DNA from 2 places in the Arthrobacter sp. UYEF20 genome. Region 2 is predicted to be linked to the other one. Evidence: predicted binding sites of a transcription regulator. Region 2 holds the regulator's gene; the other holds the start of a gene.
What was found. The regulator Rex, encoded in region 2, represses fermentation and respiration genes when NADH is low (regulators of the CRP and FNR family bind a similar motif). The targets are predictions, from matches to a motif close to CTTGTGAANNNNTTCACAAG.
Positions count from the first base shown of each region.

Region 1: a site for Rex is predicted at 1,636-1,655, ahead of ABIB26_RS13195 (glyceraldehyde-3-phosphate dehydrogenase). Genes of this name have one in related genera too.

Region 1 is NZ_JBEPNP010000010.1:164,736-168,138, reverse strand. Features, by position in the region: gene ABIB26_RS13210 (slipin family protein) at 1-239, opposite strand, end outside; RNA gene rnpB (RNase P RNA component class A) at 372-765, shown strand; gene ABIB26_RS13200 (glycerophosphodiester phosphodiesterase) at 795-1,607, opposite strand; gene ABIB26_RS13195 (glyceraldehyde-3-phosphate dehydrogenase) at 1,874-3,364, shown strand.
Region 2 is NZ_JBEPNP010000012.1:60,705-64,107, reverse strand. Features, by position in the region: gene ABIB26_RS14355 (hypothetical protein) at 7-753, shown strand; gene ABIB26_RS14350 (hypothetical protein) at 980-1,729, shown strand; gene ABIB26_RS14345 (redox-sensing transcriptional repressor Rex) at 1,781-2,476, opposite strand; gene ABIB26_RS14340 (glutaredoxin family protein) at 2,551-2,823, opposite strand; gene ABIB26_RS14335 (HAD family hydrolase) at 2,932-3,403, shown strand, end outside.

The DNA.
Region 1 (3,403 bases), on a different contig from region 2:
TCCTGGGTGATGATGCCCTGCGACTGGATCGGCATCGTCACGATCCGCAGGCTGACGAGCTGGAGCTTGTCGATCACGGGAATGATGAAGCGCAGCCCGGGCATTCTCACCCCGATGACCCTGCCCAGCCGGAAGAGGACGCCCTTCTCGTACTGGCGCACAATCCGGATCGACATCCGGGCCAGCAAGAGCAGCAGAACCACGACGACGATCAGCACGATAATGCCCGTGAGGTCCATGGGATCACTTCCTGGTCCAGCCCGAATCCGGGTCCCCACGCGGGCCCCGTTCCTGCTTCCATTCTCCCACCGGAGACGCCAAATGGACCCCGGTGATCAGCGGTCCCCGGTCCCCGTAGAATGGACAGCGGATGGGTTGACCAGGCGGCCGCGCGTCACGCAAGTGGCTCGAGGAACGTCCGGGCTCCGCAGGGCAGGGTGGTGGGTAACGCCCACTCGGGGTAACCCGCAGGCCAGTGCCACAGAGAACAGACCGCCTGCGTGCCGTGTGTGCCTGCACAGACGGCAGGGCAGGTAAGGGTGAAACGGTGGTGTAAGAGACCACCAGCTTCCCGGGTGACCGGGAAGGCTAGGTAAACCCCACCCGGAGCAAGGCCAGACAGGGCACGTTTGAGGGCTGCTCGCCCGAGTGTCCGGGTAGGCTGCTGGAGGGCGTCGGCAACGGCGTCCGTAGATGGATGGCCGCTATTCCCGCGCCGGTAACAGCGCGGGAACACAGAACCCGGCGTATCGGTCAACCCATCCATCCACCACCGCAGTCGAGTTAGCCCGGAGTTAGCCCAGCCCCAGCTGCTTCGAAAGCTCCCACGGATCGTCGGTGAAGACACCGTCGGCGCCGTCGCGGCGCAGGCGGGACGCAGTGGCGCCGTCGTTGACCGTATAGGGCCACACCGTCAGCCCGGCATCCTTGAGCCTGCGCAGGTAGTCGGCGCTGACTCTCTTATCCGGCCCCACGTGGTCAATGCCGCTGGAGCGAATCGCGGCCGGATCAGGCTCCTCGCCCTCGTGCAGCAGATACAGGACCTGCAGCCCGGACTTGGCCAGGGTCTGGGCAACCGGGTAGCTGAACGACTGGACAATCACTGTGTCCCGGACGCCGCGCCTGAGGATCGAGTCGGCAAACGCTGCCAGGTCAATAGCCGGATCCTTCACTTCCGGCACGAGGACGCTGCGTCCGCCGTACTCGTCCAGCATGGCTTCCCAAGTGGTGGGAGAACCCTCGGCGCCACCCTGCGGGTTCTTGATGTGCGCCGCCTTCCATTGCTCCGGCGTGATGTCTGCCGGGCGGCCGGTCACGCCGGACATGGTCCGGTCCACGGTGTCGTCGTGCAGCGGCACGAGGGTCCCGTCCCTCAGCGGCCGCAGATCCGTCTCGATCGGGAACGCCGTCCTGCTGACCGCCTCGAAGGCTTCCGCGGACGATTCCGGGTACACCAGTGAGCCCCCGCGGTGCGCCACCAGCGTGAAAGTCGACGACGGCGGCGGCGCAGACGCCGGGCCCGACGTCGGTTCCGGTGCCGGCGGTGGCGTAGCGGTGCAGCCGGAGCAGAGGATCAGCACCAGCAGCAGGGCCCCACTCTTGAACATCGCCCCAGCGTAGCGCGCGCGTTGTTCCCGTGTGAGTGATTTCACGCGTAACGGGGCACCGGCCGCCGCGTGGCCGACTTAGAATGGATAGCGAACGTAGAAGTTCTGCCACCGGTTCTGCGTTCGCAGCCGGTGGTTTTCTTTGCGCCACACGCAGGCGCCCGGGGTGGTACCGAATCCCCGGCGAAGCCCAGGTTCCGGACACCGTCCGGCGGCCGACTTCCACATACGAGGACGTATGTGGTGGATTTTAGGAAGGTAGTTCTGTGAGCCAGACGTCAGATTCTTGTCTTGATACGTGGATGGGCCGCGAGGCGCTCGCCGAGGCCATGATCCCGGTGATTGGCCGGCTGTACCGCGAGAACAACGTGGTGACGAGCATCCATGGTCGGAGCCTGATCAACAAGTCCACCATGAACATCCTCAAGGCGCACCGTTTCGCCCGCCGGATGAGCAAGGAAGAGCTCCGCCTCGAGGAGACCGCCCCGCTGCTGGACGCCCTGACGAAGCTTGACCTCGGCGCGGCGGCTATCGACATCGCCCGTCTCACCGAGAAGTACCGCGCCGAGGGCGACGGCGTCAGCCTGGATGAGTTCCTCCGCGCGGAACTCGCCGAGGTCGTCGGGAAGCGCGGCGGCGACGACCGCACCAGCACCGACGTCGTCCTCTACGGCTTCGGCCGCATCGGCCGGCTCCTGGCCCGCCTCCTGATCGAAAAGGCCGGCGGCGGCCACGGCCTGCGCCTGCGCGCGATCGTGGTCCGCCGCGGTTCGGACAACGACCTGACCAAGCGCGCCAGCTTGCTGCGCCGGGACTCCGTCCACGGCTCCTTCGAGGGCACCATCAAGGTGGACCACGAGAACGACACCATCACGGCCAACGGCGTCCAGATCCAGGTCATCTACTCGGACAACCCCGCCACGGTCGACTACACCGCCTACGGCATCCACGACGCACTCATCGTCGACAACACGGGCCGCTGGCGCGACGCGGAGGGCCTGTCCCAGCACCTGCAGAGCAAAGGCGCCTCCCGCGTGCTCCTCACCGCCCCGGGCAAGGGCCAGCTGAAGAACATCGTGCACGGCATCAACCAGGGCACCATCACCGACTCGGACACAATCGTCTCGGCCGCTTCCTGCACCACCAACGCCATCACCCCGGTCCTGAAGGTGATCAACGACTGTTTCGGCGTGGTGCACGGCCACGTGGAGACAGTCCACTCCTTCACCAACGACCAGAACCTGATCGACAACTTCCACAAGGGCGACCGCCGCGGACGCTCGGCCGCGCTGAACATGGTCATCACCGAAACCGGTGCCGCCAAGGCCGTTGCGAAGGCCCTGCCGGAACTGCTGGGCAAGCTCACGGGCAGCTCCATCCGCGTCCCCACCCCGGACGTGTCCCTGGCCATCCTCAACCTGAGCCTGGAAAACGGCACCACCAAGGATGAGGTCAACGACTTCCTGCGGGAAATGTCGCTGCATTCGGAGCTGCGCAAGCAGCTCGACTACATCGATTCTCCTGAGGTTGTCTCCACCGACTTCGTCGGTTCCCGCCGGGCAGGCATCGTGGACGGACTGGCCACCATCTCCAACGACAAGAACCTGGTCGTCTACGTCTGGTACGACAACGAGTTCGGCTACAGCTGCCAGGTTGTCCGCGTCATGGAGGAAATGGCCGGTGTCAACCCGCCGTCGTTCCCCGCCAAGGATGCGGCTTCGATCATTGCCGCCGCCGGTCTGCCTGCCGGCGGCTGACGCCGGCGGCTTCGCCGCACGCCCCTGACCGGGACTTAT
Region 2 (3,403 bases):
AGAGCCATGAGCAACCCTAATGATGTACCCCCGCCGCAGCAGCCGGGTGCCCAGCCTCCGCCGCCCAGCAATGTTCCGCCGACACGTTCCGAACCACCCCTGGCCAGCCCGCCGGCCCCGGAGGGCTACCAGCCGCCGGGGCAGCAGCCCTACCAGCCGCCGCAGCAGCCTCAGGGTTACCAGCCGCCGCAGCAGCCGCCTCAGGGTTACCAGCCGCCGGGGCTGCAGCCCTACCAGCCGCCGCAGCAGCCTGCGTCCCCTGGAGGCTTCCGCTTCGAGATGCCCACCGACAGGCCCCGGAACTTCAACGATGTCATGCCCCGGGGCGGATTCTCCAGCATGTTCAGCGTCACGGGAATGCCGACAGAGTTGAAGGTGTCCTACTGGGTCTGGCTGATCGGAGGCCTCCTCGGCCTGCTGGGAGGCGTTGTCGGTCTGTTCGGTTCCTTCGTCCTTCTGGCCGTCGTTCCAGGCATTGGCTTTGTGGTGCTTCTACTGGTGCTGGTGGCACTCGCGCTGGCCGCCGCCCAGATCATCCTGGCCATGAAGATGAAGGAAGGCCGGGAGTGGGCCCGCTTCGCCCTCACGATCGTTGCCGGAGTGTCCCTGCTCCTGGCCATCATCAGCGCCAGCGCCGCGGACGGCCGGAACGGCAACAGTTGGCCAGGCTTCATCGTCAGCCTCGCGGCCACCGTATTGATGTGGCTGCCCAATTCGCAGGCCTGGTTCGAGTCACTGCGGGGCCGCGTCTGACCCGCCGTCCGGCAAGAGCACGCAGCGGGAGTCCGCCGTCGGGGTGCCGGCCCCGTCGCAGCCTCCCAGCGGCCGGAGTCCGCCGTCGGAACGGGGCTGAGAATACCTCTCCGGAATGATCCGCGCAGCCGCCGGCCCGCTGTACGGTTGAAGTGAACCATGCTGGGGGCAGGGCAGGATTACTGGTCCCGGTAGCCGATCCCGTTCGACACACAAAGGACCGACCATGAGTATTCCTCCAGTCCCGCCGTCAAACCCGGACGGCCCCGCCCAGGGCGATCAGCCGACGCCCGGCTACGGCCAGAACGAGCCGCAGTACGGCCAGCAGACTCCCCCGGCCCCGCAATACGGCCAGCAGGCACCGCAGGCCCCGCAATACGGCCAGCAGGCACCCCCGGCCCCGCAGTACGGCCAGCAGGCACCGCAATACGGCCAGCAGGCACCCGGCTACGGGGCACCACAGTACGGCCAGTCCCCCTATGCCCAGTACCCCGCCGGCCAGCAGCAGGCGCCCGGCGGTGTGCCCAAGCTCGTCAACATCGCCTTCTGGCTGATCGTCGCCTCCGGCGCGGTATGGCTGATCTCGCTCCTGCTGTCCATCAGCACGCTGGATACCCCCGCCGTCCGGAACATGTTCGAGGAGCAGATGGCGGCAGGCGGCGCCCAGGTCAACTTCAGCGAGATCAAGCCCTTCCTGGTCGGCACCATTGTGGTCTTCGCCGTGGTCAGTGCCGGCCTTTATGCCCTCGTTGCCCTCAACGTCCGCAAGGGCAAGAACTGGGCGCGCATCCTCGGCACGGTCCTCGCCGCAATCTCGATCCTCAGCCTCTTCCCGCTGAGCATCGGCACCCTGGCGGCACTTGCCGGCATTGCGGCAATCGTGATGCTGTATCTGCCAACGACGTCCCCGTACTTCCGAAAGCAGCAGCCTTTCGCAAACCCCTACGGGCAGCCTGGCAACCCGTTCGGCAAATAGTCCGCAAGGCACCTGCGCACAGGGCGTGGGACCCGGAAAGATTGACTGAAACTAGTCAGCATCTTCCGGATCCTGCGCCCTTTGTGCATGGTAGGCGAGGATCTGGAGCTCGGTTGCCATGTCCACCTTGCGGAGGTTGACTCCGGGCGGGACCTGCAGCATCACCGGGGCAAAACTGAGGATGCTCCGCACACCGGCGGCAATGACACGGTCGCACACGCCCTGCGCCACTGCGGCCGGAAGAGCCAGGACCACCATGTTGGCGCCAGTCCGCTGCAGGACCGGCTCGAGGTCTGCCGCGTCGCTGACCCGCAGCCAACCCACCTCGCTGCCCACCACCATCTGGTCGGCATCGAAAATCGCGACAATATCAAATCCGCGGGATTCAAAGCCGCCGTAGCGGGCAAGGGCCTTGCCCAGATTGCCGGCGCCGACAATCGCGACCTTCCAGTCGTGCGTCAGCCCCAGGGCCGCCGCAATATTCCGGTTGAGGTACTGAACCTCGTAGCCCACGCCGCGCGTCCCGTAGGAGCCCACGTAGGACAGGTCCTTGCGGAGGGTCGAGGAACTGACACCGGAGGCCTCTGCCAGCGACTCGGAAGAGACACGGTCCACACCATCGGCCAGCAATGTCGTGAGGGCGCGCAGATAGATCGTCAGCCGGGCCACGGCCGCGGGCGGAATCTGCTTGCCGGCAGCCCCGGCTCCCCCGGGCACAGCCTCGGGGGATGAATCCAGCGAAGTCACCATCTGCTCCATTGCGTCGCGTTGTGGTTCCCACTCTAAAGCCCCCGCAGTTCAGCCAACAAAGCAGCCGCGTCTCAGGGCTGCGTGTCCAACACCCGCCGCAGGGTCCGGGCCAGGCGGACTTCATCGATCTTCCAGAAGTCGCGCTGGACGCCGTCGACCAGCACCACGGGGATCTCCTCCGCGAATCGCTCACGCAACGCCGCATCGTCATCCACCGATTCCTCCGTCCAGCCGATCCCCAGTGCGGCGGTGACGCGCCCGACGGCGGCGCGCGCCTCGGCGCAGAGGTGGCAGTCAGCTTTGGTGATGAGAACTACATCGGGGCGGGGCGCGTGCTTGGGCATGGTTCCACGGTAACCCGGCCGGCCGGCCGGCGTCGAAGCGCGGCGCTCATTGGCCCGTCCTCGATCCGCGCGACGGGACCCCGCCGCGGCATTGACTAGACTCGATGCATGCCTGAGGAGAAGTACGTCGCTGTGGCCACGCAGCCTGTTGCATCATCGCAGCACGGCGAAGCCGCCTTTTTCGACGTCGACAACACCCTCATGAAGGGCGCCAGCCTGTTCCATGTGGCCCGCAAGATGCACCAGCGCGGGGCCTTCACCATCCCCCAGGCGGCCGGGTTCGCCTGGAAGCAGCTCATGTTCGTGCTGCGCGGCGAAAACATGGACGACGTGCACGCCGTCCGCGACTCCGCCCTGACGCTGGCCTCCGGTTTCACGGTCGAAGACGTCGAGGCGCTCGGCGAAGAAGTCTACGACGAAATGATCGAATCCCGGATCTGGCCGGGAGCCAAGGCCCTGGCCGAACAGCACCTCAGGGTGGGCCGCAGGGTCTGGCTCGTGACAGCGACACCGATCGAGGTCGCCACGGTGATCGCCTCCCGGCTGGGCCTCACGGGAGCCCTTGGCACTGTCGGCGAGA